Regions from separate parts of the Arthrobacter sp. Z1-9 genome, predicted to be linked through region 3. Evidence: riboswitches for the same ligand, from Rfam matches in the RefSeq annotation. Region 3 holds a riboswitch; each other region holds the start of a gene.
The links. Region 3 has a riboswitch for S-adenosylmethionine ahead of metX (homoserine O-acetyltransferase MetX). Riboswitches for the same ligand answer to the same signal wherever they lie in the genome.

Region 1 (7,503 bases), 1.9 Mb from region 3:
GAGGTCCTTGAAGACTGCCGGTGCGGCGAAGGCTGCGGTAGCGGTGAGGCTGATACCGGCAATTCCGGCGGCGATGAGGGAGAGTCTGCGACGGAGCATGGGCTTCTTTCGGCTCTTGGCTTGGGTGATGGCGGGAGCGGTGACGGGGTTCATCCGGCCACCATTGCTGCCGCTTTGGTGTGCAGGGCGGTGACGGCCGCCCGGGCGGAGGTCATGGCGCCGTGCTGCCAGGCGATGGCGTGGCTCAGGTGGTCGCCGGCGAAGTAGATGTTGCCGGAAGGTTCCAGCAGCTTGGCGTACTTGGCGTCCGTCTGGGACGGCCAGCCCACCCAGGCTCCTTCGGAAAAGGCGGTGGTCCCCCAGTCAACCGAGAACGACGCCGCTACGTCCTTGCGGTAAACGTCGCCGTGGATCCTGGCACCCTGGTCAAGGGCACGGCTCAGGCGCTTCTCCGGGCTGAGTTCCTTGTACACGCGGGCGCTGGCGCCGGTGTTGTAGTACCCGACCATGGTGCCGCGCTGCCCGTGGAAGCCGGTGGACGGGTACCACATGTTGCCCAGATCGATATTGGTGTTGGTGATGCCGCCGAAGATGCGATGGTCTTCCTCCCACCAGCGGCGGGAGTATTCGATGCCGATCTTGCCGGCGTCCGTGGGGCTGGCGAATTTGAGGGCGTCCAGCACGTCCGTCGGAAGGTTGCCCGGAATCTTGGCGGCGATGTGCGGCGGCAGGGTGCAGACGGCAAAGTCCGCTTCGATCTTTTTGGCCTGGCCGCCCGGGTTGGTGTACTCCACCGCTACGCCGGCGGCGGTGTTGTTCATGGACAGGACCTGGGCCCCGTAAACGAACTTGTCCTTGCCAATGGCGGCTTCGAACGCATACGGGATGCGGTCCATGCCGCCCACGGGCTGGAACATCATCATGGCCTGGTCCCAGCCGAATTCGAAGGAGAAGTAGTTGCCGACGCCACTGGCAAAAACATCCGAAAGGGCATCCGGCGCCAGGGGTGTTCCCGCTTCCAGCCCGGCGCCCGGTGCCACCGAGTAGCCCTTGCGGCCCGTGCCGGTGTACTTGAAGCTTGCCGCCGCGTCACCGGGAACTTTCGCACCGATGGCCCCGAAGTTCCGCAGGAAGGTGATCAGGTTCTCCTTGTCCGCTGCGGTCATGTAGCTGTCCAGGGCACCCTGGTCCGTGGCTTTGGCGAGGAGTTCTGAAACATAACCGTAGACGTCCGCTTTCGCGGCACGGTGGCGGACAGGCGTGTTGGAAAGCTTGGTGTTGCCCTCCCGGAACAGATAACCGTCAGCGTTCTGGTTGGTGAACGGCTCAATCGCCACCCCCAGTTCCTTGCAGTAGTCCAGGGTGATGTGGTGCTGGGGAATGCGGCCGGGGCCGGCATTCATGTACTGGTCCTTCGAGAATGCGGCGCGCTGGGTAACTCCGCGGAGGTCTGTTTCCTCCGTACCGCCACGAACAGTCCAGTTACGTCCGCCGGGGCGCATCCGGGCCTCAAGGATAGTGACTTTGTAACCGGCCTTACCCAGCTCATAAGCCGTGGTCAGTCCTGCTATGCCGCCACCCAAAATGACCACGCTCTTACCCTTGCCCTGCAGGTCGTTTGCCCGGGGGCAGCGTAGGCAGGGGCAGCGGTATCTGGAGCCAGGCCCATCGCCGCCATGGTCTCGTACATCACCCCGGCTCCCCCCACCATGCCCACGTAGCGGAGGAAGTTCCTGCGAGTCGCATCTGTCATTTTTTCCCTTTCACCGGAGTGTTACGAGGTGAGCGTATGGGGGAATTGTTTCGTCAAATGCTGTGACAATGTCGGTGTTATGGCGTTCAGATTTCAGCGAAGTAAACGCTTCCCGCCGGTCGCAGGCAACTCCAGCTGATGCCCTACGTGGGAATGATGCGGAAGAGGAATTTGGTCCGCACCATGACCCAGAGGAGCCCCAGCACCACGGCGTAGGCGGCAGTGTTGAGCAGCACGTTCTCCTGCTGCAGCGCCGGAATGTTGGCCACCACGGCAATCAGGACCACGTGCATGATGAACACGTAGAGGGTGGCGCGGCCCAGGGGGATCAGGAACCAGCCCAGGGCCCGCTGCACCGGCTTCCAGTACGCGGTAAGGAAGGCATACGCAGCCACCACCAGGACCAGGACATTGAGCAGCCGGCCCGGTGCCAGATACGTGCGGCCAAAGAAAAGGTCGTACATGTTCCGGTACGCCGCATCCGGAACAATCGCGAGCCGCAGATCGAAGCCGTTGGCCAGGTAGGGGTTGCCCCAGGACAAGAAAGCGAAGACGAACGCGGCCACTGTGCACGCGGCCACCACCCAGGCATGGCCGGCCAGCCATGCAACGACGCGGTGCCGGTGGTACCCCGCCACGAGGCCGATGACGAACAGGACCTGCCACACGAGCAGCGGGAACGAGTCCTCGAACTGCGACGGCAGGATCCGGACCCGCGTTGCCGCTCCCACGCCGTAAACCACCAAAGTGCCGGCCAGCACCCACGTTGCCTTGCCGCGGTTAAGGGCAGCCAGGAGCAGCGGGCTGGCAAGGAGCAGCACCACGTAAAGCCCCATCACGTTGAATTGCCAGGGTCCGAACTGCAGCAGCAGGATGGCAGGAAGCACCTGCGGCGGCACAGGGAACTGGAACAGGGACTCCATCCCCGCATACAGGTCATAGGTACGGCCGGCGCCGTCGTGCCCTGCCCCGCCCGTCCCCTGGTCCACGAAGGTGGTGAGGGCATCGGTCCGGAATATTGGCAGCAAGGACATCAGGAAGACGCCAATAAGCACTATCAGGGCCGTCAGGTAGAGCTTGCCCGCCCGCCGGGAGGTAAGGTCGACCACCTTTCCGAAGTCATCCTTCGCTCTGGGCCCGTACACCATGCCGACTACCAGGCCGGAGAAAAGAACGAACAGCTCGGCGCCCGAAACGAAGCCCACCGCTTCCTGCGTGAGCAGCTGGAACAGCGAGGTCATGCCCAAGTGGTTGACCACAACGAACACGATGGCCAGGCCGCGGAGCATGTCCACGCGTGAGTCCCTGCTGGAAGGATCCCTGTACTGCCAGGCTGTCGCAGCATTGACCCTGCCGGGGATCTGCCACAGGGCAACCAGGAGGATAAGAAGCGCCGCCCCTACTGTCCAGGCGGCGGCTCCGGTGAGGGTGTTGGCACGGACGTACCCGGTGCCTGTGCTGACTTCCGTGACCGGCCCTGTGACGATGGGGGACGATTCCAGCCTGCCGACGGCTGCCTGGGCAATGGCGGGGTTTCCGCTGAGCAGCCAGTCGATGCTCGCCACCCCGGTGTCCCTGGTGCTTGTGCGCTCATCCCACACCACAGCCCCTGTCATCCGGAATTCAGCGGCAGTGGCGGTCCCAACCACCTGGTCCCACCAGGCCACCTTGACGTCGGATTCCGATGCGCCGCCGGAGGCCGGGCTGTAGAAAGCGGCGGTCTGCAGGAGGAAAGGCTTGTCAGGTCCGCCGGAATAGGTGGCGTAAAAGTTTTCACCCCCGGAGCCCGTGAGCATCTCCCGCAGTTCGCCCGCACGGGGGACGGTATTGACGGCAGCACCGCCGGCGGTGTCGTCGTGGAAGGCAGTAAGCCCCACCCAATCGACCGCTTCATCCCCTGGATAGTAGGGTTCGTAGGCCGCGTCCGACCCGTTCCAGGCGCCGTCGCCGTTGGTATCGAGCAGGGCGAAACCGTCGCTTCCCGGGGCGGGTGCGTTCCGGTTCCGGTCGAAGGGATAGTCCTTGCCCAAATAGGGCTGCCACACCATAAGCGTCCGGCCGCCGCCTCCGGCCTCCCGGAAGGCGGCAGTGACCGTCTGGAAGGCAGAGCGGTAAGTGGCTGGTTGCTGTCCCCACTCCACCCAGCTTGCATTCATGTCCGGAGCAAACCGGATCAACAGCTGTCCCTTAAAGCTGGATGCAAGCTCCAACACCCTTTCGGCGAAGGACTTCGCAGCCGCGGCGTCGACCTGGTCCAGCGGCACCGTTGGCTTCACGGTGAGCATCGCGTGGGCACCCTGCAGCGAGGACTGTTCCAGGAAGCCCTCGATATCGTTTTGCTCGGATGAGCGGTACGGAAAGGCTATGTCGTGGCCAAAAACAGCCGGCGAGGCACCCAGCCGCTCGGCGAAACCGGCAGCGGTGTCCTCGCCCCATTCCAGAAGGGCGCCCAGCAGGGGCTTTCCCTCTTCCGGAAAGCTCCTCGCGGCCTGGGCCGACCCCGCGGGCAGCACCACAGCCACGAGGGCAATCAGCAGTGTGGCAAGGACAGCCCCAGCCACGCGCAGCCGGGGTACTTGAGACGGACCCGTACGGTGTTGTGGCGTGGCAGTTCGCGTGCTGATGGGGACCCCCAGGTGATGGTTCCAATGATGAGGCAATGCCCCTAGGAAACTTTATCCGGCGGTCCGTCCGTGAAAGGGCAAGAAAAGCGTGCCCACCTGCGGTGATGCCGCCGTCGTCCGTTCCTCTTGCCCCGCAAAAATCACCGCCTGCTGCACCGCGCCCGGTTCAGTTACGGAACATGACGACGGCGGCGGTGCTGCCCCGCGCGCCAAGTGTTACGTTTTTGGGGAGTAATGAGTACCGGCGCCAAGCCCTGACTGGCCGGTCGGCAACCCTCCTTTCGCGGCGGGGTGCCTCAGGTGAATACTCGGCATATCGACCGATTCGAGTTGCAAGCGTGAGAGAAGGAGATCCGTCGTGTCTGACGCACCTGCCCCTGAAGAGAGACTGTCGTACCGGCTTGTTACCGGTCCGGATGACAGGTCTTTCTGTGAACGGATTTCCGATGCCCTGGCCGAGGGCTACGTGCTGCACGGGAGCCCGGCGGCAACGTTCAACGGCAGCAGCGTCATCGTTGCCCAGGCCCTGGTCCTGCCCGCGGCCATCGCTTCAGCCGATGCCGCCGTGGCCACAGCGGTGGATAGCCTCGAAACCGCTGGCGAAGACCTCGAGTTCGACGGCGAGGGCCACGCATGAGCTACGCAGGAGACCTGACGCCCCAGGAGGCATGGGAAAAGTTGCAGCAGGGAGCCATCCTGGTGGATGTGCGCACTGAGGGCGAATGGGCCCATATCGGCATTCCCGACACCAAGGCCACCGACAATGATCCGCTGTTCATCCAGTGGACGTTTCCGGGAGGCATTCCCAACCCCGATTTCATCAGCCACCTGAGCCAGCAGGCTCCGGAGGATCCGGCCACCGAACTGGTATTCCTGTGCCGCTCGGGGCAGCGTTCCATCGCGGCCGCCATTGCCGCCACCCAGGCCGGCTTCACCTCCTACAACGTGCTGGAGGGCTTTGAGGGCGAGCCGGACCGTTACGGCGAACGCACCGTGAACGGCTGGAAGAACCGCGGCCTGCCCACCAACCTCGGAAAGAACTAAGTGACCTTCAACGAAGACGCCGCCGGCTGGAGCCCCGACACCCAGGCCGTCCGCGGCGGACTGGACCGCACCAACTTCCAGGAAACAAGCGAGGCGGTATTCCTGAACTCGGGGTTCGTCTACGAGTCCGCAGCCGCTGCCGAGCGTGCCTTCACCGGGGAGGACGAGCGATTTGTGTACTCCCGCTACGGCAACCCCTCTGTAGCCACCTTCCAGGAGCGGCTGCGACTCCTCGAGGGAACCGAGGCGTGCTTTGCGACGGCGTCCGGCATGTCCGCCGTGTTTACCGCCCTGGGTGCGTTGCTGGCTGCCGGTGACCGCGTGGTGGCCGCCCGCTCGCTGTTCGGCTCCTGCTTTGTGATCCTGAACGAGATCCTGCCGCGGTGGGGCGTGGAGACGGTATTCGTCGACGGCCCGGACCTGGACCAGTGGCGCGACGCCCTGTCCCAGCCCACCACTGCCGTCTTCTTTGAGTCGCCGTCCAACCCCATGCAGGAGATCGTCGACATCGCCGCGGTGAGCGAACTCGCGCACGCAGCAGGTGCCACCGTCGTCGTCGACAACGTCTTTGCGACTCCCCTGCTGCAGCGCTGCGGGCAGCTGGGGGCCGACGTTATCGTCTACTCCGGCACGAAGCACATCGACGGCCAGGGACGAGTCCTGGGTGGCGCCATCCTGGGCACCAAGGAATTTATCGAGGGGCCGGTCAAGCAGCTGATGCGCCACACCGGTCCGTCGTTGTCCGCCTTCAACGCCTGGGTGCTCACCAAGGGCCTCGAGACAATGGCCCTGCGCGTCAACCACTCTTCGGCGTCTGCCCTGCGGCTGGCTGAGTGGCTGGAGCAGCAGCCTGCCGTGAGCTGGGTAAAGTACCCGCTCCTGAAGTCCCACCCGCAGTACGGGCTGGCTGCCAAGCAAATGAGCGCCGGCGGTACGGTGCTCACGCTTGAGCTTGCTCCGTCCGGCGGCCGCTCCGGCAAGGAAGCCGCCTTTGCCCTGCTGGACGGGCTGCGCATCATCGACATCTCCAACAACCTTGGCGATTCCAAGTCCCTGATTACGCACCCTGCCACCACCACGCACCGCGCCATGGGGCCGGAAGGCCGTGCTGCAATCGGCCTGAGCGACGGCGTGGTGCGGCTTTCCGTGGGCCTGGAGGACGTGGACGACCTGATCGGCGACCTCGAACAGGCTCTGAAGCAGATCTAGAGTTGCCTGGCGCTGCGGCCAAGTTCCTCTCCGGCACCGGCGCCTGCGCTGGATATACGGGCGAGGGTTTCATCAGTTGTCTTCGATGGAGAGGTGGACGGCCACCTCGTCGCCTTCCCTGATCCCGGCTTTGTCCCTGATGGCCTTCTTCACGGGCAAGAGGTACGAAGCGGCTTTCTGGTCCGCGAACAGCGAGGTCTGCCAGGAGTGCCCTGCGATTTCCGCAGTCACTTTGACGGATCCGAATGCCTTGCTGGCGCCGGCGGTTAGTTCGTGGATATCGTCCGCGACGTCTGCCGGGAGGGTCAGGAAATGCCAGCCCGCTTCGCCCGGATATAGCCAAAGTTCAGCTTTGAAGGAGTAGGACGCCGTCACGCGCCGAGTATGGCACGCCTCCTGCCTGGGCGCCACCGGCTGTCGATTCTTTCCTGTCAAAGGCTTTTGTTGTGCTTTCCACCTCGCTGAAGGCAGCACCAGGCGAGCGGAAGAATTGATCCTGCTAGGACTGGCGGACGCGCAGCAACTCCGGGGACCCGTCGACAGCTGAAAGATGGCCGGAACCGCGCATCGTCACGTCCACCGCGTGCTTGACCACCGCACCAAAGCCCAGGTCTTCCGGGGCCAGGGCGGCCAAAGTCCGGTCGCGGATGCGGCGCTGTTCAGCTGCCCCTGTCCCTCGCGCAAGGATGTCCTCGACGCCCTGGCAAACCAGTGCAAGTTCACCCTGCTCCTGCAATACCGGGGCGAGGTAGTCCACCAGGGAATGCACTACATCGGCGGCCCGCGCGGGCCGGAACGTACCGAAGTCCAGGAGTTCCCCGCTGAGTCCACCGCTGCTGGCCTGCCAGGAAGCCATCCGCAAAAGTACGGTGG
Region 2 (7,503 bases), 780 kb from region 3:
AACGCGAAGTCCAGGCAGCCCTGCGCACCGGCCGGACCCGCCGCAAACCCCATAACACCGGCGAACAGCGAATCTCCCGCTTCACGGATCCCATGGTCATGATCTCCGAACGACCGCCCGAGGTCGAGGACCGTGCCGTCCCCGGCCACTGGGAAGGCGACCTGATCACCGGGACACTAAACCAGTCCGCCATCGCAACCCTGGTTGAACGCACCACCCGGTACGTGATGCTCGTGCACCTGCCCGCAGACCACACCGCTGAAACCGTCCGCGATGGCCTCGTCAAGACCATGGCCACCCTGCCAGCACACCTGCGCGGCTCACTGACCTGGGACCAAGGCGCCGAAATGGCCGGACACCGATCCTTCACCCTGGCCACCGACATGCCCGTCTACTTCTGCGACCCCGCAAGCCCCTGGCAACGCGGCTCGAACGAGAACACCAACGGGCTGCTGCGCCAGTACTTCCCCAATGGCACCGACCTGTCCGCCTACGGGCCCGAAGACCTCGAGCACGTCGCGCAGGAACTCAACGGCCGCCCACGCAAAACGCTCGGCTGGAAAACCCCAGCCGAGCGTTTACGTGATTTACTACTAACCACCTAACCAGCAGGTGTTGCAACGACCCCTAGAAACCGCCCGAAAGGTGGCCCGCCGCCGTCGTAATTCCTGGCGCGTCAGTCGTTGATGAGGTCGTTTACCACAATGGTCTGGTCCCGGTCCGGTCCAACGCCGATGGCGGAGAAGCGCGTCCCGGACAGCTTCTCCAGGGCCAGGACGTAGTTTCGTGCATTCTCCGGCAGGTCCGCCAGCGTCCGCGCACCGGTGATGTCCTCTGTCCAGCCCTCGAAGTATTCGAAGATCGGCACTGCATGGTGGAACTCGGTCTGCGTCATGGGCATCTCGTCATGGCGTACGCCGTCCACGTCATAGGCCACGCACACCGGGATCTGCTCGATGCCAGTGAGGACGTCCAGCTTGGTCACGAAGTAGTCCGTGAAGCCGTTGACGCGTGAGGCGTGGCGGGCCAGGACGGCGTCGTACCAGCCGCAGCGGCGCGGCCTGCCGGTGTTGACCCCAAACTCGCCACCGGTTTTCTGCAGGTAGACGCCCATCTCGTCGAAGAGTTCCGTGGGGAACGGGCCGGCGCCAACACGAGTGGTGTAGGCCTTGATGATGCCGATGGAGCGGGAAATGCGGGTTGGCCCGATGCCCGAACCCACGGAGGCGCCGCCGGCCGTGGGGTTGGAGGAGGTGACGAACGGGTAGGTTCCGTGGTCCACGTCCAGGAAGGTAGCCTGGCCGCCTTCCATCAGGACTACCTTGCCCTCGTCCAGGGCGGAGTTCAGGACCAGGGTGCTGTCGATGACCAGCGGACGGAGCCGGTCGGCGAAGGACAGGAAGTACTCCACGATCTCATCCACCAGCACACCGCGGCGGTTGTAGACCTTGACCAGGAGTTCGTTCTTCTGGCGCAGTGAACCTTCCACCTTCTGGCGGAGAATTGACTCGTCAAACACGTCCTGGACGCGGATGCCCAGGCGGGCCACCTTGTCCATGTACGCGGGGCCGATGCCGCGTCCGGTGGTTCCGATGGCGCGGCTGCCGAGGAAGCGCTCCGTCACCTTGTCCAGCACCTGGTGATAGGGAGCAACAAGGTGTGCGTTCGCGGAAACGCGAAGCTTGGAGGTGTCCGCACCGCGGGCTTCGAGGCCTTCGATCTCCTGGAACAGCGCCTCGAGGTTAACAACGCAGCCGTTGCCGATAATGGGGACCGCGTTGGGGCTGAGGATGCCTGCCGGAAGCAGCTTGAGTTCGTATTTTTCACCGCCTACGACGACGGTGTGCCCGGCGTTGTTGCCGCCGTTGGGCTTGACGACATAGTCAACGCGGCCGCCCAGCAGGTCGGTCGCCTTGCCTTTTCCTTCGTCGCCCCATTGGGCTCCTACGATCACAATTGCTGGCATGGGATCCTCCCCCATTCGTTCGGGCTGCCCGGGCCGGGCCACTTCGTGGCTCGCCTGGTGGAGCGCCGTTCATGAGAATGCCCCGAATGGACCGGCCTTCGCTGGTCCGCGGGGCGGCACAGCGACGCAAGAGTTCCGGGGCTCTTACCACCCAAGTTTAGCCGATGAGGGACTTTGTCCACTCGCTGGACCGCCGCGGTCCTTCTTGCAGGGTAAAGGACTCCTGCAGGGCGAAGGACCGCGGCGGACTGTCAGCAGCGGTGCTACTCGTCGTCGGCTTCCTCACCGGGCCGGGAGGTCTGGGTGGCCAGGCTGTCCCAGAAGGAGGTGTCGGCGTCGGCGATTGATCCGTCAGCGATCGCAGCGGCGGTGGCAGTCAGGGTGGTGACGGTCTGCTTGATCAGGTATCCGTTGCTCCGCAGCCCCAGGGCGTAGCCGTCCAGGTAGTGGTCGGACATGCCGCGCATCTCAAACAGGAGTGTCGCGATCCCGTATTCCACGGCGATCCCGTTGCGGCTGATCGTCTCGGCGCTGCCGCCCACATATTTGCCGAGGTGGCCCCAGCCGGTGGAGTCGACGTTGTGGAACACGACGGCGCCCAGCTGCTTGGACTTTTCGACAACTGCGGGATCGGCGTTCGGCGTGGTGGGGTACAGGATGGACCCGGAGACCAGCTTGCCGTCGCGTTCGCTGCGGGTGCCTTGGTGGTGCAGGTCGATCATGTAGTCGATCCGGTACTTGCGCATCACGTTGTTGTGCAGCGCCTGCGTTTCCGGCTGGAGCTTGGCTACGTGGTCGCGGTTGAGGTCCACCTCTTCGGCGTTGTACCGCGTCATGTTGCGGTCCCCCTTGGCCAGGTAATCATCCAGCGGGAAGTTCACGTCCCCCATGGCGCCGTCCGCGTTGAGCATGGGAACGATGAGGATGTTCGCGCCGTCGAGAACGCCTGCGGACTTGCCGGTGCCCAGGTGCTTGACGAATTCCAGCGCGCCCTCGGTGGTGAGCTGCTCGTTGCCGTGCTGCTGCGTCAGGTAGAGAATGGTGGGCTTGGCCGGATCCGTCATGTATTTGACCAGGTGGATGTCCCGGCCCTTCACGGTCTGGCCGATGACCTCCAGTTCCATGGCGCCCTGGCGGGCGTCCTGGTCCTTGAGGAAGGAGACCATCTGCTCGTACGTGGCAAGCTTCGATGTGGTGATCTGGCCGTCGCCGTCATAGTTGGGGCCTTCGCCCACGGCCATCGCCGGTGCCGGCGCGGCCACTGCTGCCAGTGCCAAGGCTCCGGAAACTGCCAAAGTCCTGAAGGTTGCCAGGGTTTTTCTCACAGGGCGTTACCTCTTTCGAATGCATCAGCTGGGGCCAGCCCGCAATGTCCCCCATGTGGGCTGTGACAAAAGCCAACCAACCTGGACCAATCCTGTCAATGGATATGACAATGATCTGCAGTCAGTTATCACGTTCTGAAACGTGGGTTTCCGGCCCTGGTTTTGGGCGGCACCGCCCGGAGTTCCGCCCGACATAATCCGCAAGCCGATTTGCTCCCGGGCGTACCGGTGCATTTAAGTGAGAGAACCCATCCGGAGCGGCCGAGAGACCTGGATCGATGACGCCGCAGCAACCCACATAGCGCAGGTACGTCCTGCCTGCGAAGGTGCTACTGCCAGGACCGATGGAAAGGAATTCCAGCATGTCCCTGAACACTGACCACATCCGCGTCACCCACGCCGGATCATTGCCCCGTACCCCAGAACTTATTGCCGCCAACGCCGCACGCGAAGCGGACCCTGCCGACGTAGAGGGCTATAACGAACTGCTCACCGCTTCCGTGGTGGACCTGGTCCAGCGCCAGGAAAGTCTGGGCATTGATATCCCCAACGACGGCGAATACGGGCACGCGATGTCCGCTGCTGTGGACTACGGCGCCTGGTGGTCCTACTCCTTCGCGCGCATGGGCGGGCTGGAACTGGACAACGACGCCAAGTGGGCGGTTGAACCGAAGGAATCCACCCCGGGCAACGTCCAGCTGACCGGCTTCATCCACCGCCGCGACCGCACCAACTTTGCCGAGGCCTACAACGATCCCACCAGCGGCATCTTCACCGGTGGCCCCAAGCCGTTCCCCAAGGTCACCGGACCGCTCGTCTACACAGGCCAGGACGCCGTCGCCTCCGACATCGCTAACCTGAAGGCAGGCCTGGCCGCCACCGGACTGAAGGACGGGTTCGTCGCGGCCCTCTCCCCCGGCAGCGCGTCCCGCATCACCAACGAGTACTACGCCACGGAGGAGGAGTACATCTATGCCTTCGCCGACGCGCTTCGCGAAGAGTACAAGGCCATCATCGACGCCGGCCTGATCCTTCAGATCGACGATCCCTCCATCGCCGAGAACTGGGACCAGATCAGCCCCGAGCCGAGCGTGGCCGACTACCTCAAGTTCACCCAGATCCGCGTGGAGGCCCTGAACTACGCCCTCCGCGGCCTTCCCGAAGAGCAGGTCCGCTTCCACCTCTGCTGGGGTTCTTGGCACGGCCCGCACACCACCGACCTTCCCCTTGCGGACCTGGTGGACACCATGCTGCAGATCAACGCCGGGGGCTATTCCTTCGAGGCTGCCAACGTCCGCCACGAGCACGAGTGGCGGGTCTGGGAGGACACCAGGCTCCCCGAGGGCAAGGTCATCATCCCCGGTATCGTCTCGCACGCCACCAATGTGGTGGAGCACCCGGACCTGGTGGCGGACCGGATCGTACGGTTCGCAGATGTTGTGGGCCGTGAGAACGTCACCGCCTCCACCGACTGCGGCCTGGGCGGCAGGGTCCATCCGCAGATCGCCTTCGCGAAGCTGGAAGCCCTGGGAGAGGGTGCGCGCCGGGCCACCAAGCGGCTCTGGTAGCCACCGGACAATAAACGCTGAACTCGCCGGTTCCGTGCCCTTTTGGATTTGGGTGCACGGGACCGGCGTTTCGTTTCGCGGGGCTTGCTAAACTGGTAAAGGCCGACCAGGAATCGGTCCGCCCCATTTCAACCACTTCGGATTGCTGCGCCATCGTGCGCCCATTTTCGCGGTGGCAGCAACACCAATCCCCGCAGGAGACCCAGCACTACATGACAGCCCTGGCACCCGAAACCTTCCATGAGCAGCTTCTGAACCGCCGCTACGAACCCAATGTTGCAGCCGTCAACGAACTGTGCGATTCCCTGCAGGACACCAAGCCCGGCACCATCGTGCCCTACGTGGACCCCATGCACGACGTCGACGAATGCCGCATCATCAGCCTGTACTCGAACATCGGTGAGGCCGACCCGTCCGGTTTCATCACCGCCGGCGACCACGACGCCGCCACCCGGATGCTGGGGATCCAGTGGAAGCTGGGACTGCGGCCGGAGTTCGTTATGCCCTGGAACGTCCACCCCTGGCATGTCGCCGGAGAGGCCAACGGGAAATTCACGCCCGACCAGATTTCCGCGGGCCTCAAGCCTTTGCTGAAGTTTCTGGCACTCGTTCCGCGCGCCTCGGTGATCGTGGCACACGGCACGGAGGCCAACCGCCTGGCCAACCTGCTGCTGAAGACCGAAGTGCCGCTGCTCTGGCGCCGCGGCCTGAAGACCTACAAGGTGCGTTCCCTCAGCGGCCGCGCTTTCGCCGGGTCGCCTGCCCGCCAGGAGGAGTACCTCGAGGACATGCGCGTGGCCTACGCCGACGCGATGGCCCGGACGGGCCTGCAGAAATCCAGCTAGTTCCCCATCGGAAGCCTTAAAGTTCGACGACGGCCGGTCACCTTTTCAAAAAGGTGACCGGCCGTCGTCGGCCTAAGGGGCCTCCGCCGCCCGGGTTCCCTGGCTGAGCGCAGCGAAGCGAGGGAGGCGGTGGGGATCGTCCAGCCGAATCCGGCTATCGGAGAGGGCGGAAAGCGACCCCGCGTTGTATTACTTGCTTTCGATGGCTGCCTTCGCCGTGGGGTCCGAATCGTTCAGGAACTTCTCGATCCGTTCCGGCTCCTCCGCCTCGCCGATCGCGGCGGCAGCGCGCCCCAGCGAGTACAGCGCCCGCAGGAAGCCGCGGTTGGGCTCGTGCTCCCACGGGATGGGGCCAACGCCCCGCCAGCCGTTGCGGCGCAGCGAGTCCAGCCCGCGGTGGTAGCCCACCCGCGAGTAGGCGTAGGAATCGATGGTTCGCCCCTCAGCCCAGGCCTCTTCGGCCAGCACGGCCCACAGCAGCGAGGATGTGGGGTGCTTTTCCACCAGGTCCAGGGCTTCCTGGCCTGCTTCCAGCTGCTGGTAGACCTCGGTCTCGGCAGGCAGGAGCGTGGGCTCGGGGCCCATCAGGTTCTTGCGGAACTCGTCCGACATCTAGAAAGTCTTTCCGGCCGAACCGAGCTGCTTCGTGGCTTCCACCACGCGGGCTGCCAGGCCGGCTTCAGCGGAGGCACCCCAGACGCGGGGATCGTAGGTCTTTTTGTTGCCCACTTCACCGTCGACCTTCAGGACACCGTCGTAGTTGCGGAACATGTGGTCCGCCACCGGACGCGTGTAGGCGTACTGGGTGTCGGTGTCGATGTTCATCTTGATGGTGCCGTAGGAAACAGCGTCGGCGATTTCCTGGTCCGAGGAGCCGGAACCGCCGTGGAACACGAGGTCGAACGGGCTGTCCTTGCCAATCTTGGCGCCCACCTGGGCCTGGATGTCCTTGAGGATCTCCGGGCGCAGCTTAACACCGCCGGGCTTGTAGACGCCGTGGACGTTGCCGAAGGTCAGAGCGGTGATGTAGCGGCCGTTCTCGCCGGCGCCAAGTGCATCAATGGTGGCCAGGGCGTCCTCGACGGTGGTGTAAAGCTTCTCGTTGATCTCGTTCTCAACACCGTCCTCTTCGCCGCCCACGGTGCCGATCTCGACCTCAAGGATCATCTTCGCGGCCGCGGTGCGCTCCAGCAGCTCCCGGGCGATACGCAGGTTTTCCTGCAGGGTCTCAGCGGAGCCGTCCCACATGTGGGAGTTGAACAACGGGTTGCGGCCGGCCTTGACCTCAGCCTCGGACGCTGCGAGCAGGGGCAGCACAAAACCGTCCAGCTTGTCCTTGGGGCAGTGGTCCGTGTGCAGGGCGATGTTGACGTTGTAGTTCTTCGCCACTTCACGGGCGAAGGCGGCGAAGCCCAGGGAGCCTGCAACCATATCCTTCGTGGAGGCACCGGACCAGTAGGCCGCACCGCCGGTGGAGACCTGAACGATGCCGTCCGACTCAGCTTCCGCGAAGCCGCGCAGGGCTGCGTTCAGCGTCTGCGAGGACGTGACGTTCACAGCCGGGAACGCGAATCCACCCGCCTTCGCGCGGTCGATCATCTCGGAGTAGATCTCTGGGGTTGCAATGGGCATGCTGACTCCTATGCTGAGGTTCGTCGGTGGGCTGGTAACCCTGGAGTACCGCTTACGGCTAGCACCATCCTAGCCATTACCGCGCAAAGAGTGTTCCGGGTTACGCCGCACCCTTACCTCGCACGTCCCAGCCGAGCTGGCACTTAATGGCAATGGCGGGGCTCGCA
Region 3 (7,503 bases):
CCTTGGGCCAGTCTGCCGTGTACTCGGTGGTGCAGCTCCTGGACAAGATGACACGAGCGCCCCTGGCAGAGGGCACCTCCACCCTGAACCGGTCGCAGAGTACCCGCGAGTACTTCGACCTGACGTACCAGCTGCTGGACATCATCTTTGCGCTGGTGCCGGTGCTGCTGGTGATCTACTTCCTCACTGACCAGCGGCAGGCCTCCTCCGGCGACGGCAGCAGCGCGGGTTCGGCTTTCCGCAAGCTCGGATTCAACTTCGAGCGGCCTGGGCCGGACATGCTTCAGGGGCTGGGGCTGGCCGCGCTGATTGGGATCCCGTCCCTTGGCCTTTATGCGGCGGGCAGGGCTCTCGGAATTACTACGGCCGTCATTCCCAGCGCCCTGGACGCGTACTGGTGGACGGTGCCGGTGCTGATCCTGTCCGCAATGCGCCATGCGGTGGTGGAGGAAGTCATTGTGGTGGGGTACCTGCTGAACCGCTTCGGGAAGTTCGGCTGGAGCGTACCGCTGTCCATCATGGTGAGCTCGCTGCTCCGGGGCACCTACCACCTGTACCAAGGGTTCGGCCCCTTCATCGGTAACGTGGTAATGGGCATCGTTTTTGCGTGGCTGTACACCCGCACCCGGCGCGTTATGCCCCTGGTGATTGCCCACGCACTGCTGGACATCGTGGCGTTTGTCGGTTTCAGCCTGTTCGGCAAGGCCGTGGGGCTGGGGTAAGGCGGCCAGCTCACCAGGCAAGGCTGACCCGGCCCAGTGGGTCATCGGGTGGGGGCCACAGTTCCAGGAGGTCATCGAAGGCGCGGATGCTTTCCGGCACGGCAGAATTTGGCCAGTGTGGTGGTTCCCAGTCCTGGTGTTCGCTTTTGTAGTGCCTCCCGGTGGGTGAGGTCCAGCCGGGTGGTTCGGTTGTGGTGGCGGGGGTGGGTTTCCAGCCGCTGGTGTGCCGGAGTTTGTGGTGTTTTCGGCAGGGCTGGCCGAGGTTGCTGATGCCGGTGGTGCCGCCGTTGTGCCAAGCGAGGATGTGGTCTGCTTCGTTGTCCAGGGAGGGGTTGTTGCAGCCAGGGAACGGGCATTTGCCGTCCCGCAAGCTGAGCCAGTTCCGCATGGCCTTCGTGAGCCGGTAGTTGGTGCGGCCGATCTCCAGCGGTGCCCCGTCCCGCGGATCCACCAGCACCCGGTAGAACGAGCCTGCACCCTTGGCAACGAGGTCCCGTGCCATCGACGCCGGGATCGGGCCGTAGCCGTCCAGCATCGCCGGCTCATCAGTCAGGCCCATCAGGGAGAACACCGGCACGGTGACCAGCACCTGGGCCCGGGGTGAGGGTATCCCGGTGGTCGTGCCGCCCAGGAGCCAGCCCGCAGCGACATCTGCCCGGAGCTGGGAGAGGGTGCGGGATTCCTCCGGTCCCTGCATGTCCCGGGAGATGTCGGTGAGCCGGTCCCAGATCGCGGACGCCTGATCCGCGGGCAGGCACGCGGCGATCCAGGCCGTCCCGTCGTTGTCCGGCCAGTATTCGACCCGCCGGTCCGCCACACCCTTGGCGTGCCGTTTCTCCAGGCTTTCCGGGTGGTGGCGTTCCCGCCACCCCCTGGCCTTGGCCTTGAACCGGTACGCCGGCATCTCCCCTACCGGGCACCGCCGGGCCGCACCAGGGGCCTCCGGGTCCAGGAAGTGCGCCTCCAAAGCCGCCGCCCCGGCAGGGTCAAGGCCCACGGTCTGATCCACCATGGTTCGGGCGTGCGCCCAGGAAATCGTGCCTGACTGCAGTGCCGCCAGGGTCCTCGGCAGGGACGTGGTGAGGGTATGGGAGTCAGCGAGCAGGGCACCGGCGGCCCGGTCACCGATCGCCAGCACACACCCGACCTCGGCGACCAGGCTCCGGTCCTGCGCCGTCGCCTCATACGGTGACGAAGCCGGCGGATTCAGCACTTTCGTGGCCCCGGCAAACACCGCCACCGCCTCCGCCTTCACGGCCGCCAGTTTCGCTTCGGACCGGGCCACCGCGGCAAGAACATGCAAAGCCCGATCAGCAACCCGCTGCAACGGATCAGCATCAAACCCCACCCCAGCGCCAGCAACCCCGACAGCCTCAGGAATGCCCGCGGCATCGGGTCCGCCAGTGGCACCGGAAACAGCTGTATCGCTGCCAGCCAGCGCCGCCATGAATGCAGCGACAGCAGCGACAAGGGCTTCCTCCGCCTGCGCCACTGCCGGGTTCGTTTCCATACCTCCATCATGGCGATGGGGTACGACAATTTGCGGTAGCCCTCCAATAGCTGGCAAGGGGGGCCTACTGTCGACTCAGCATCCAGGTTCCACCGGCCCTACCAATGTCGCCACGACATGGATTCGGCCGCCATCGGCAGGTGACGCCGTTGTCACAAGCTGATGGCGGCCGAAGTTTAGAAGGGCAGTCTGCCCAAGCCGAGGCCCGGGCAGAAGCGCCCGGGCCTATGAACGAGGATCAGATCGTGACAGCTCCGCTGGAGGTCTCGAATGTCACCGAAAGGATTCCGGGGGTCCCGTGTGGTGCCACCCATTCCACGGCAACGTCTTCGAGCGGCTTTTCCACCGGCTCGCCCAGCCATTCGGTCACCCGTGCTGCCGAGCCGGCAATGGTCAGGCAGCTCATCTTGACGTTGCTTTCATAGGCGTTGGACGGGTGCAGCGACGGGTCGCCCTCCCACTTGAGCATGTACGGAACCTGCGGGTCCGCAATCAGACCCAGGATGCCAATCTGTTTCCAGACGAGTTCGCGGCCGTCAGGAAACTTGCGGTTTCCGTTGACAGCGGAGCGTCCGAGGCGTTCTTCAAAGGGGACCAGGTCGTCAACCTCGACGCACCAGCCCATCCAGCCGCCGCCCGCCGCAGACCGTGCACGCACTGCCTGGCCGAAAGGAGCCTTGTCCGACGCCGGGTGGTCCAGGACCTCAACGACTTCGAGGTACTTGTGCCCCGCAAGCGGGATGATCATATTCCGGGTTCCGAACCGCGGGTGTACCCCGCCCTTTACTGCCTCAACGCCGAGGGCAGAGGAAATACGTTCGGTGGTGGCAGCCAGGCCATCGTGTTCACAGGCGTAAGAGACGTGATCCATGCGCATGGCAACATCTTGGCACTTTGTGATCGGGCTCTCAGCTAAGGGTAGCCTTACTGGGATCTGTGTTGCGAAGCGGCATTAATCCAGGGTCCGCTGCCGGCGGCCGCAAGGACTATGTTCGTCACAATCCTGTCCAGCCTCGCATGCCTGTTCCTACACTGAGCTCAGGTCATGAGTGCCAGCGCCAAGCCCCGGCTCGCTGGCCGGCAACCCTCCATCCGCGGTGGGGTGCCCCGGGTGAGGACCTGGCTGTCCGGCAATGGCCGGATGGCAAGCGCGGCCCGCGGTGCGTCGAGCATGCCGGGCCCATGTCAAAGGAGCCTTAGTTGTCCAACGGATGGTCTTTCGAAACCCGCCAGATCCACGCAGGGCAGGAGCCGGACGCTGCCACGGGTGCCCGTGCGCTCCCCATTTACCAAACCACGTCCTTTGTGTTCCCCAGCGCCGAGAGCGCAGCGAACCGGTTTGCCCTTGCTGAGCTGGCGCCCATCTACACCCGGATCGGCAACCCCACCCAGGAAGCTGTGGAACAGCGGATCGCCAGCCTCGAAGGCGGTTTGGGAGCGCTGTTGCTCAGCTCAGGCCAGGCCGCTGAAACTTTTGCAGTCCTGAACGTCGCCGAGTCGGGGGACCACATTGTGGCCAGCCCCAGCCTGTACGGCGGCACCTACAACCTCTTCGCCCACACGCTGAAGAAGTTCGGCATTTCCGTCACATTTGTGGCGGACCCGGACAACCTGGACCAGTGGCGTGCCGCGGTGCAGCCCAACACCAAGCTGTTCTTTGGCGAGGTGGTCTCCAACCCGCGGCAGGACGTCCTGGACATCGAAGGCGTCTCCCACGTTGCGCATGAGGCCGGAGTTCCCCTGATTGTGGACAACACCCTGTCCACCCCGTACCTGATCCGGCCGCTGGAATGGGGCGCGGATATTGTGGTGCACTCGGCCACCAAATATCTGGGCGGACATGGTTCTGCCATCGCCGGCGTGATCGTGGACTCCGGAAAGTTCGACTTCGGCAAGGACCCCGCGAAGTTCCCCGGCTTCAACACGCCGGACCCCACCTACAACGGCCTGGTGTATGCCCGGGACCTCGGCGCCGAGGGTGCCCTGGGCGCCAACCTGTCCTACATCCTGAAGGCCCGGGTGCAGTTGCTGCGCGACCTTGGCTCAGCCGTATCGCCCTTCAACGCCTTCCTCATCGCCCAGGGACTGGAGACGCTGAGCCTGCGGGTGGAACGCCACGTCGCCAACGCGCTGGAAGTTGCGCGGTGGCTGGAGGCAAGGGACGACGTCGAATCCGTCGCCTACGCCGGGCTGCCCTCCAGCCCGTGGTACGAGCGCGGCCGCAAGTACGGCCCCAAGGGCACCGGTGCCATCGTGTCCTTCAACCTTGCCGGCGGCGCGGAGGCGGGCAAGCGCTTCGTGGACGCACTGGAGCTGCACTCCCACGTGGCAAACATCGGTGACGTCCGTTCCCTGGTGATCCATCCGGCGTCGACCACCCACAGCCAGCTCTCGCCGGAGCAGCAGGTTCTTGCAGGCGTGAACCCTGGCCTGGTGCGGCTTTCGGTAGGAATCGAGCATATTGACGACATCCTGGCTGACCTTGAAGCCGGCTTCCGGGCGGCCAAGGAGGCCACCGGCGCCTAACCGAACCCATGGCAGCAGCGTGGCAGCGGGCCGGGGAAGTCACAACCAGTCACACTCTTGGCGGCAGGCAGGGCCTGTTTCGTACACTCGAACCAGGTCATGAGTGCCAGTGACAGCCCCGGCTTGCTGGCCGGCAACCCTCCTTCCGCGGTGGGGTGCCCCGGGTGAAGACCTGGCCTGCCGGTCATTCGACGGCGGGCAAGCGCGTAGAAGAGGTCTTGCCATGACGGTTACCGTCACCCGTACCACTGTCCCCGAACACGGGATTGTCCGCTATGCCTCCATCGGGGGGCTGAAGCTGGAAGCCGGCGGATACCTGCCGGACGTCACGCTGGCCTATGAAACCTGGGGCACCCTCAACGATGACGCCAGCAACGCCGTCCTGATCGAACATGCACTGACCGGCAGCACCCACGTAACCCGCGGCGACACAGAGGAACCCGGCTGGTGGGAACAACTCGCCGGGCCGGGTGCCCCGGTGGACACCAACCGTTTCTTCGTGGTGTCCATCAACATCGTGGGCGGCTGCTACGGGTCCACCGGTCCGTCGTCGCCGGCTCCGGACGGAACGCCCTGGGGCTCGCGCTTTCCGCTGGTGACCCTGCGGGACAGCACGGTGGCAGAGGCCCGGCTGGCCGACCAGTTGGGAATCGGGAGCTGGTTTGCCGTGCTGGGCGGCTCGATGGGCGGGGCCCGCGCGCTGGAATGGGCCGTTACGTACCCGGAGAGGGTGCAGCGCTGTGCTGTGATCTCCGTGGGCGCCGCGAGTACGGCCGAGCAGATCGCCTTTGCCCAGGCACAAACCCTGGCCATTCGGCAGGACGCCAACTTCAACGGCGGTGACTACTACAACGGACCCGCCCCCGAGGAAGGCCTGGCCCTGGCCCGGCGCATCGCCCACATCACGTACCGCTCCCCGGTTGAGCTGGACGGACGGTTCGGGCGCGCGCCGCAGTCGCCCGAATCGCCGCTGCAGGGCGAGCAGCTCTCAGCCCGCGGACGCTACCAGGTGGAGAGTTACCTGGACCATCAGGGCACCAAACTGGTCCAGCGCTTCGACGCCAACAGCTATATCGCCATCACCGAGGCGCTCATGAGCCACGACATCTGCCGAGGACGCGGGCCGCTCGCCCAGACCCTGTCCAGTGCCAACGCGCGCTTTTTTGTCGCCGCTGTGGACTCGGACCGGCTCTACTTTCCGTCCCAGTCCCGGGAGCTGGCACGGGCACTCCCCGGAGAAGTGGACGTCCACCTCATCGAGGCGCCCATCGGCCATGACGGGTTCCTCACCGAAATCGGGCAGCTGGGATCGCAGCTCCGGCAGCACCTTTCGGCATAACGCACGCAGCAAAAGGCAACATATGTGCATTAACGCAGATGGGCTCTGCATGATTCGCCGTTGAGCTGGGCGTACAAGCAGACCATACTCAATGGGACCCGGCGGTTCGTGGCCAAAATCACGCGTATCCGCCACAGCCTGTCCCAGTGGTGTCGAAGAGGATGCCGAAGGAGTTCACTAAATGAGTACGGAAAGCTCCGCCGCACGGCGGCCAGAGGAAACCGACGTCAAGGCCTCAGGCCTGAAGAAAGTCGTTACGGCCTCCATGGCCGGCACCGTTGTTGAGTGGTACGAGTTTTTCCTCTATGCCTCCGCCGCCACCCTGGTGTTCGGCAAAATGTTCTTCCCCAATTCAGGGACTGAACTGGATGGCATCATCGCTGCCTTCGTCACCTACGCCGTAGGTTTCGTGGCCCGCCCCATCGGCGGCATTGTCTTTGGCCACTTCGGTGACAAGTTCGGCCGCAAGCAGTTGCTGCAGCTGAGCATCATCCTGGTGGGCGTTGCCACCTTCCTGATGGGATGCCTGCCCACGTTCGCCCAGATCGGCTACTGGGCTCCGGCCCTCCTGGTGTTCCTGCGCTTCGTGCAGGGCTTCGCTGTCGGCGGTGAATGGGGCGGCGCCGTGCTGCTGGTTGCCGAGCACAGCCCCAACAAGTCCCGCGGGTTCTGGTCCAGCTGGCCACAATCAGCGGTTCCGATGGGCAACCTCCTGGCCACCGGCGTGCTGTTCACCCTTTCGGCCACGCTCTCCCCGGAGGCATTCCTCAGCTGGGGCTGGCGTGTCGCCTTCTGGCTCTCCGCCGTGATCGTGATCGTTGGCTACTACATCCGCACCAAGGTCCAGGATGCGCCGATCTTCATCGAAGCCCGCAAGGAAGTCACGGTGGAGAAGAAGGGCTACGGTGTTGCCGAAGTCTTCCGCCGCTACCCGCGCGGTGTCTTTACCGCCATGGGCCTGCGTTTTGCCGAGAACATCCTGTACTACCTCGTGGTGACGTTCTCCATCACCTACCTGAAGATCATCGTTCAGACCGACACCTCCCGCATCCTCCTGCTTCTGCTCGTGGCGCACTTCATTCACTTCTGCGCCGTCCCGCTCGTCGGCAAGATGTCGGACGCGTTCGGCCGCCGGCCGGTCTACATGGCCGGCGCGATCCTCGGCGGCACCTGGGGCTTCTTCGCCTTCCCCATGATGGACACCGGCAATGACTTCGTCATCCTGGCCGCCATCACCATCGGCCTGCTGTTCCACGCGCTGATGTACGCGGGGCAGCCGTCCATCATGGCCGAGATGTTCCCCACCCGGATGCGGTACTCCGGCGTTTCCCTGGGGTACCAGGTGACGTCTATCGTCGCCGGTTCGCTGGCACCCATCATCGCCACCTCACTGCTGGGGACCTTCA
Region 4 (7,503 bases), 1.1 Mb from region 3:
GGAGCCACCGGAGAAGCCCGGCTGGCATCCCTGCGGCGCCTCCTGGGCACCGACCCGCGGCAGGAGGCGCAGGAGGCCAAGGAGCTCGGCAGCGTCAACTGACAAAGCCGATCTCCCAGCAGAACCGCGCGCAGACGGTAGTTTGGAACCATGATCCAACCCGCTTCAAGCTACAACGATGACCTGCGCCTGGCGCACGTCCTGGCAGACTCTGTGGATGACCAGACCATGAGCCGCTTCAAGGCCCAGGACCTCCAGGTGGAGACCAAGCCCGACCTGACGCCGGTCACCGACGCGGACAAAGCTGCGGAAGAAGCCATCCGCGGCCAGTTGTCCCGCTCCCGTCCGCGCGACGCCGTGCTCGGTGAAGAGTTCGGCAGTACCGGCCACGGATCCCGCCGCTGGATCATCGATCCCATCGACGGCACCAAGAACTTCGTCCGCGGGGTCCCGGTGTGGGCGACCCTGATCGCCCTGGTTGATGAGGGCGAGCCTGTTGTTGGTGTGGTCAGCGCCCCGGCCCTGGGCAAGCGCTGGTGGGCGGCCAAGGGCATGGGCGCCTACATGGGACGGTCCCTGGCTGCTGCCACCCGCCTCCGCGTCTCCAACGTCGCCAACCTCTCCGACGCATCCCTGTCCTACTCCAGCCTGGGCGGCTGGAAGGAACGCGGGAGCTTGGACAACTTCCTGGGCCTCACCGAGGACGTGTGGCGGACCCGGGCATTTGGCGATTTCTGGTCCTACTGCATGGTGGCGGAAGGCTCTGTGGACATCGCCTGCGAACCCGAACTGAACCTGTACGACATGGCGGCGCTCGTGCCGATCGTGGTCGAAGCGGGCGGCCGCTTCACCTCCCTGGAAGGAGAGGACGGGCCATTCGGCGGCAACGCTCTGGCCACAAACTCCATCCTGCACTCCGAGGTACTCCGCAGGCTGAACCCTGACCTGGACGATCTTCTCTAGGGAACTACTCCGAAGAATCAGCGGCGGGCGCCTCCAAAAGGAGGCGCCCGCCGTCGTTTCTTCGGTCAAAGCAGCACTTTCAGCGTCCGCGTAACAAAGCGCTTAACATTCGAGCCGGCTTCAAACCTTCCTGCCGCATGTCCTACGCTCTTAACCAGGTCACGAGTGCCAGCGCGAAACCCCGGTTTGCTGGCCGGCAACCCTCCAACCGCGGTGGGGTGCCCCGGGTGACGACCAGGCCGGTCCGGAACGGATGCGGCAAGCGCGGATTCCCGGAGCAGGGAGTCCTTTCCGAAGTGAGGTCTCTGTGACAACTGCCACCGTCTCCCCCAACGCCCCCGCCCAGCCTGACAGCATCGAGGCTGAAGCCGCTGCCCTTTTTGATGCCCGCCGCGATGTTGCCGGCCGTCCCCTTGCCGCCGTCACCGGCGCGGAAATCCAGGCACCCCTGATTTCCGGCGGGCATGTCCGGTACGCCAACCTCGACTATGGCGCCTCCGCTCCCGCCCTCTCGGTGGTCTCGGCGTACCTCAACGAGATCCTGCCCTTCTACGCCAGCGTCCACCGCGGCGCCGGCTACGCCTCCCAGATCAGCACGTCCGTCTACGAGAACGCACGCAGCATCGTCCGGGACTTCGTGGGCGGCCGCCCTGATGACTCAGTAATTTTCACCCGCAACACCACAGACTCCCTCAACCTGCTGGCAGGCTGCCTCCCCGCCACCGATGGACATCCGGACGGCGACGTCCTGTACCTGGACATCGAACACCACGCGAACCTGCTGCCGTGGCAGGGCGTCCCCCACCGGAGCATCGTTGCCGCTGACACCATCGCAGGGACTATCGAGTCCGTCCGCGCTGAGCTGGAACAGGGCGGCGTGAGCCTGCTCGCCGTCACCGGCGCCTCCAACGTCACCGGTGAAATTCTTCCCGTCCGGGCCCTCGCCGCACTTGCCCACGAACACGGCGCAAGGATCGTGGTGGACGCGGCCCAGCTCGCACCGCACCGCCGCGTGAACATTGCCGCGGACGGCGTCGACTATCTGGCCTTCTCCGGCCACAAGCTCTACGCGCCGTTTGGTACCGGCGTGCTGGTGGGCCGGCCGGACTGGCTCGACGCCGGAACGCCCCATCTGGCCGGCGGCGGCGCCGTGAAGGAAGCAAGGCTCGACGGCGTCAGCTGGGCCACGGGCCCGGCCCGCCATGAGGGCGGCTCGCCGAACGTCCTTGGCGCAGCAACCCTGGCCCGCGCCACCCAGGTGATCGCCGGGCTGGACCAGGCACAGTGGCACGCCCACGAATCGGCCATCCGCTCCTTCCTGGTGGAAGGCCTGCAGACGATCGACGGCGTGACCGTGCACCAGATCTTCAAGGACACCAACCCGGACACGGACACGATCGGCGTGGTCAACTTCTCCGTGGAAGGCTATGACGCCGGCCTTGTGGCCGCCTACCTTTCCGCTGAGCACGGCGTAGGCCTGCGGGACGGCCGCTTCTGCGCGCACCCGCTGCTGAAGCGGCTCGGGCTTCCCTCCGGTTCCCTTCGTGCAAGTTTCGGCGTCGGCTCACGTCTTGAGGATGCCGAACGCCTCCTGGCCGGCATCGAGTCGCTGCGCCGCAACGGCCTCGGGTGGGACTACGTGGTGGATGCGGGGCGCTGGGTTCCTGCCAACGACACGCGGACCTACCCGCACTGGGCACCCAACACGCCGGGAACCGCCGGCGCTGCCCCCTGCATCGACGACTGAACCCTCGTGCCTGCTACGGGTTCGCGCTGACTCTGCTTCCTGATCTTGCCTCTACGGCGATTGCGGTACATTCGAAGGATACCCAAGGGCATCGGACGAAGGAGGCCACGCGTGGTACGGGGTGGCCCCAGGCTTGATCACGGACGGCGGCGGGAGCTTGGCCAGAGCTTCCAGGACGGCGGCCGGCACTACCAGCAGGTCCGTCCGGGCTACCCGGAAGAATCAGCCCGCTGGCTGGTGCCCCCGGGCGCCCGCGAGGCGCTCGATGCCGGTGCCGGCACCGGCAAGTTCACCGAACTGCTGCTGGACATGGGCCTGGCCGTCACGGCCGTGGACCCCTCTGCTGACATGCTCGAGCAGTTACGGGCGCACTATCCCGCTGCCACGGCAGTCCAAGCCACCGCGGAGGCGACGGGCCTGCCTGCCGCAGCCTTCGACGTCGTCAGTGTTGCCCAGGCATGGCACTGGTGCGACGCCCTGGCCGCCAGCTCCGAACTGGCCCGCGTCCTCCGCCCGCACGGGACGCTGGGCCTGGTCTGGAACCAGCTGGACACATCCGTGCCCTGGGTCCACCGGCTCTCCCGGATCATGCACGCCGGCGATGTGTACAAACCGGACTTCCGGCCTAACGTGGGGCCCGAGTTCAAGGGGCTCGAGGGTCACGTGACCCACTGGCAGGACCGGGTCAGCACCTCGGACCTGGTTGAGCTGACGAAGTCCAGAAGCTACTACCTGCGCGCCGGCGAAACCACCCGCGCCAAGGTGCTGGCCAACCTGGACTGGTACCTCCACGAGCACCTTGGCCACAGCCTGGATGACGAGCTTGAACTGCCGTATCTGACGCTCGCCTGGCGGGCCTTCAAGGCATGACGGCCAACCGGCAACGGGTAGGCTTGGAGCTGTGAAGACCAGCGCGCCCTCCTCCTCCATCGAGGATTACGTCAAGGTCATCTACTCGTTCACGGAATGGCAGGACAAGGCCATCACGTCCTCCCAGCTGGCCCAGCGCCTCGGCGTCGCGAATTCCTCGGTGTCCGAGATGGTCCGCAAGCTGAAGGACCAGGGCCTTGTTGACCACAAGCCCTATAGCGCCATCACCCTGACGGACGCCGGCGTCCGGCTGGCCCTTTCCATGGTGCGCCGCCACCGCCTGATCGAAACCTACCTTGTCCAGCAGCTGGGCTACAGCTGGGACGAGGTCCACGACGAAGCCGAGCTGCTGGAACACGCCGTCTCTGACACCTTCATTGAGCGGGTTTCAGCGAAACTCGGGAACCCCCAGCGGGATCCGCACGGTGACCCCATTCCCACCCCCGACGGGAAAGTGCTGATGCCGCGCGCCCACCTGATGGGTGAGCTGGACCAGGGGCACACCGGCAGGATCACCCGGATCAGCGATGAGAACCCGGACCTTCTCCGCTATCTTGCCGCCGAGGAAATAGACCTCGACGCCGAAGTGGAGGTTCTGGGCCGCAAACCGTTCGGCGGCGCCCTCGTGGTGCGGATCAGGAACTCGGGCAGGACCCGGGACTATGACCTGGCCGATGAAATCACGTCAGCCCTGTGGGTCCACAGCGATCATCCCCACACGGGCTGCCTGCTGGGAGACAGCTGAATGGAGCCGGCCGGCAAACCGGCGGGCCGCGCCTGGCTCGCCGTCGCCGCCGGTGGCCTCATCGGCACTGAACTGCGCTATGGACTGGGGCTGGCGTTTCCCGATCTTCCCGGTGCGGTTCCCTGGACCACGTTGTTGATCAACGTCGGCGGCAGCTTCATCCTGGCTGCATTGACCACTGCCTGGATGGCCCGCCCGCAGACCGCGTTCTGGTTACGGGCCGGGTTGGGGCCGGGCTTGCTGGGGTCCTTCACCACCTTCTCGGCCGTAGTCTTTTCCGTGGACCAGCTGGTCCGCGCCGGCGATCACCCGGTATGGGCCGCCTACCTGGCCCTGTCAGTGCTTCTGGGACTGGCGGCGGCGGGCCTCGGCTGGCGGTTTGGCGCGTTGCTGGCCGGGCGCTTTAACGCCGGCGCGGGCCGCCCGGCGTGATGACTGCTGCCCTGGTGGGCCTGTTCGGCGTCGCCGGGACGCTTCTGCGTTTCGGCGTTGACAGCTGGTTCGCGCAGCATGCGTCCATCCGTACCGCCCGTCCCGCCCGTTCCGCCCGTTCCGCCGGGCATTCCCCGCATGGTTGGGGGCACCAGGCGCGGCTGCACTGGCCCTGGGCCACACTGCTGGTGAATGTGACGGGATGTTTCATCATTGGGGTCTCGCACGCCATGACCATGAAGCTGGGGCTGGCCCCGGAATGGGAGGCCGCACTGGCCACAGGGCTGGCAGGCGGACTCACCACGTTCAGTTCATGGACCACGGCAACGGTGCGGTTGTTGACTGAAATGCGGTTCGGCTCCGCCGTACTGAATGTGGCGGCTAACCTTGGCCTGGGCTTTGCGGCTGCTGCGGCCGGGATTGCCCTCGCTTCCTAGCGCTGCTGCAGGCGATTTGGCCGGCTCGCGTATCGTGGATGGTGATGATTAGCAGACGCGACGCGGCCATTGCCCTTGATGTACCGATGGAAATGGCCCAGCGCCACGGCCTACCAAAGTGGATGTCCGAAGCTGAACTGGGTGAGATCCTGGACAACCCGCCACCCTGGCTGGTCCAGTCCCGCGCCAACCGCACCGGAAAACGGCCCGTCTGGGTCCACCTCGAGTGCGCCGTCTGCGGCTACGAGGAAGCAGCGCGCCCCAAAAAGTGGTGGCCCGACTTTACCTACGTGGTGTGCGGCCATCACAGCCCCGAGGACGTTCCGCGCGTCCGCGCAGGGTACGTCCGCAGCGAGTTCGACGGCGTCGGCACGCGTTTCGTAGGCATCGCAGACGTGCCGGGGCAGGACTAAGCCCGCAGCTTTTTGCGGCTGGGACGGCAGTGCTGCCTCCTGCTTACTTACCGTTGCTGACCATCTCTTCGGGGACTGCCGTCAAGTGGATTTCCGTACCGTCCCGCAGTACCGCCAGCGGGAGCGGTTCGCCGATGGCGTCTGCGAAGAGCAGTCGCTGGAGGCTTTCGGCGTCGCTGACGGGGCGGCCGCCAGCGGCGAGGAGGATGTCCCCCGCTGCCAGGCTGGCTTTGTCTGCGGGAGAGCCGGGGAGTACTTCCACCACGCGCAGGGCATCCCGCTGGCCGGTTCGAATGACGGCGCTGGGACTGAGGCGGGTCGGCGTGCTGACCAGGCCAAGGTAGGCCCGCCGCACCCGTCCGTCCGCCAGCAGCGCGGAGATGATCCGCTGCGTGGTGGCATTGATGGGGATGGCCAGGCCGAGTCCGGCGCCAGCCACGGCGGTGTTGATTCCGACGATCCGGCTGTGCGTATCGGCCAGCGCTCCGCCCGAATTGCCAGGATTGAGGGCCGCGTCCGTCTGGATGACGTCCTCGATGACGCGGCGGTTGCCTCCGGACCAGACCGGGATGGCGCGTCCCAGGCCGCTGACAACGCCCGCCGTGACTGAGCCCGCGAGACCCAGCGGGTTCCCGACGGCGACCACCAGCTGGCCCACCCGCAAAGACTCCGCAGCACCGAACTGCGCCGGCGCCACCCGCGGCGGCCTGCCGTGGACCACGGCAAGGTCGGACAGCGGGTCCGCGCCCACAAGTTCCAACTCCATCCGGTTGCCGTCAGCGAACACTGCGTGCCCCCGTTGGGTGCCAGCCACGACGTGGGCGTTCGTCAGGAGGTAGCCGTCCTCGGTGAAGAGCACCGCGGAACCGGCACCGACACGGACGCGTCCGTTGCGGCGGGCCGCGGACATTTCCAAGGCAGCAACGTGCGGCGTGACTGTGGCAGCCACGCGCATCACTGTCTGTGAATACGAGTCCAGGGCGTCGACGTCGGACACCTGTGAAGCTGGCTCGCTCCCCTGGTTCATGGGGCACCTCCTGGCGTAGAAGGATCCCGATGTCCACTGCGGTGCGGGGTCCTACCCGAGTCAACCACCAGGGGCCTGCCGCTAGTCCCGGCAGCGCTACGCCTTGGGTGAACGAAGCCACGGAGGGGCCTGGGTCAGTTTTGGGGGCGGCTCGCCGGTGGCACGCGGCTGGTGCCCCCGGGGAAGGGGGCACGGGAAGGGGGCAAAGAAAAACACCCCGGTCGGAGGACCGGGGTGTTATCCCGATGAGCCAACCCTTCCATCAAGGAAGGGTTGGCTCATCATAAATGTGGAGATGGGGGGAATTGAACCCCCGTCCGATGTCGTGTTGTCAGGGCTTCTCCGGGCGCAGTTTGCGTCGGATTTTCTCGGCCCCAGCCATGCTGCAAACAGCTGGCTGATCCGGGCCCAGTCATCTAAGAGTCCCGTCCACCCCGATGACGGAGGTGAACAGCAGTGGCTATCTAAATTACGCCAGGATCCGGGGCGATAGCAACCTCGGGCTGACGGACTGTCTTACTGGTTAAGCAGCAAGAGCGAAGTCAGTGCGCTTAGATTCGGCACTTATTGGTTTGCAGAAAGCGTTTACGAGATAATTCTGCATCCTCGGCCCGCTTCACCTGTCGCGACTAACATCGTCGAAACCGATCATCCCCATATTCTTTTATCAAACCGGCGGATCAAGCCCACCGGACTACCCATCATAACGCATCAGTCAGGGAATTCATTCCAGCCTAGCGGCGGCGGTTTCGTTCCCGCATTTCCCGCTGGGCTTCGCGGTTGTCCTGCTGTTCGCGGAGGGTCTGGCGCTTGTCGTACTCGCGCTTGCCGCGGGCAACCCCGATTTCGACCTTGGCCCGCCCGTCTAC

Region 1: another riboswitch for S-adenosylmethionine. It lies ahead of M1D93_RS18485 (DUF1737 domain-containing protein); the one in region 3 lies ahead of metX (homoserine O-acetyltransferase MetX).
Region 2: another riboswitch for S-adenosylmethionine. It lies ahead of M1D93_RS03540 (cobalamin-independent methionine synthase II family protein); the one in region 3 lies ahead of metX (homoserine O-acetyltransferase MetX).
Region 4: another riboswitch for S-adenosylmethionine. It lies ahead of M1D93_RS12260 (aminotransferase class V-fold PLP-dependent enzyme); the one in region 3 lies ahead of metX (homoserine O-acetyltransferase MetX).

Annotation. Positions count from the first base shown of each region.
Region 1 covers NZ_CP096456.1:3,992,218-3,999,720, forward strand. The annotation lists gene M1D93_RS18465 (Rid family hydrolase) at 1-153, opposite strand, end outside; gene M1D93_RS18470 (flavin monoamine oxidase family protein) at 150-1,592, opposite strand; gene M1D93_RS18475 (twin-arginine translocation signal domain-containing protein) at 1,568-1,753, opposite strand; gene opgC (OpgC domain-containing protein) at 1,897-4,320, opposite strand; SAM riboswitch class IV at 4,608-4,722, shown strand; gene M1D93_RS18485 (DUF1737 domain-containing protein) at 4,736-5,014, shown strand; gene M1D93_RS18490 (rhodanese-like domain-containing protein) at 5,011-5,421, shown strand; gene M1D93_RS18495 (O-succinylhomoserine sulfhydrylase) at 5,422-6,630, shown strand; gene M1D93_RS18500 (DUF1905 domain-containing protein) at 6,703-7,005, opposite strand; gene M1D93_RS18505 (glutamate--cysteine ligase 2) at 7,130-7,503, opposite strand, start outside.
Region 2 covers NZ_CP096456.1:741,895-749,397, reverse strand. The annotation lists gene M1D93_RS03555 (IS30 family transposase) at 1-605, shown strand, start outside; gene M1D93_RS03550 (adenylosuccinate synthase) at 677-1,966, opposite strand; gene M1D93_RS03545 (M14 family zinc carboxypeptidase) at 2,230-3,291, opposite strand; SAM riboswitch class I at 3,537-3,642, shown strand; gene M1D93_RS03540 (cobalamin-independent methionine synthase II family protein) at 3,654-4,859, shown strand; gene M1D93_RS03535 (uracil-DNA glycosylase family protein) at 5,072-5,704, shown strand; gene M1D93_RS03530 (DUF3151 domain-containing protein) at 5,894-6,316, opposite strand; gene fbaA (class II fructose-bisphosphate aldolase) at 6,317-7,336, opposite strand.
Region 3 covers NZ_CP096456.1:1,525,003-1,532,505, forward strand. The annotation lists gene M1D93_RS06950 (CPBP family intramembrane glutamic endopeptidase) at 1-722, shown strand, start outside; gene M1D93_RS06955 (HNH endonuclease signature motif containing protein) at 733-2,232, opposite strand; gene M1D93_RS06960 (VOC family protein) at 2,471-3,109, opposite strand; SAM riboswitch class IV at 3,274-3,389, shown strand; gene M1D93_RS06965 (bifunctional o-acetylhomoserine/o-acetylserine sulfhydrylase) at 3,433-4,758, shown strand; SAM riboswitch class IV at 4,854-4,969, shown strand; gene metX (homoserine O-acetyltransferase MetX) at 4,982-6,097, shown strand; gene M1D93_RS06975 (MFS transporter) at 6,279-7,503, shown strand, end outside.
Region 4 covers NZ_CP096456.1:2,646,908-2,654,410, forward strand. The annotation lists gene rsgA (ribosome small subunit-dependent GTPase A) at 1-102, shown strand, start outside; gene hisN (histidinol-phosphatase) at 151-963, shown strand; SAM riboswitch class IV at 1,121-1,234, shown strand; gene M1D93_RS12260 (aminotransferase class V-fold PLP-dependent enzyme) at 1,271-2,710, shown strand; gene M1D93_RS12265 (class I SAM-dependent methyltransferase) at 2,822-3,580, shown strand; gene M1D93_RS12270 (metal-dependent transcriptional regulator) at 3,612-4,325, shown strand; gene M1D93_RS12275 (fluoride efflux transporter FluC) at 4,326-4,757, shown strand; gene M1D93_RS12280 (FluC/FEX family fluoride channel) at 4,757-5,194, shown strand; gene M1D93_RS12285 (hypothetical protein) at 5,239-5,607, shown strand; gene M1D93_RS12290 (S1C family serine protease) at 5,651-6,634, opposite strand; RNA gene ssrA (transfer-messenger RNA) at 6,922-7,290, opposite strand; gene smpB (SsrA-binding protein SmpB) at 7,369-7,503, opposite strand, start outside.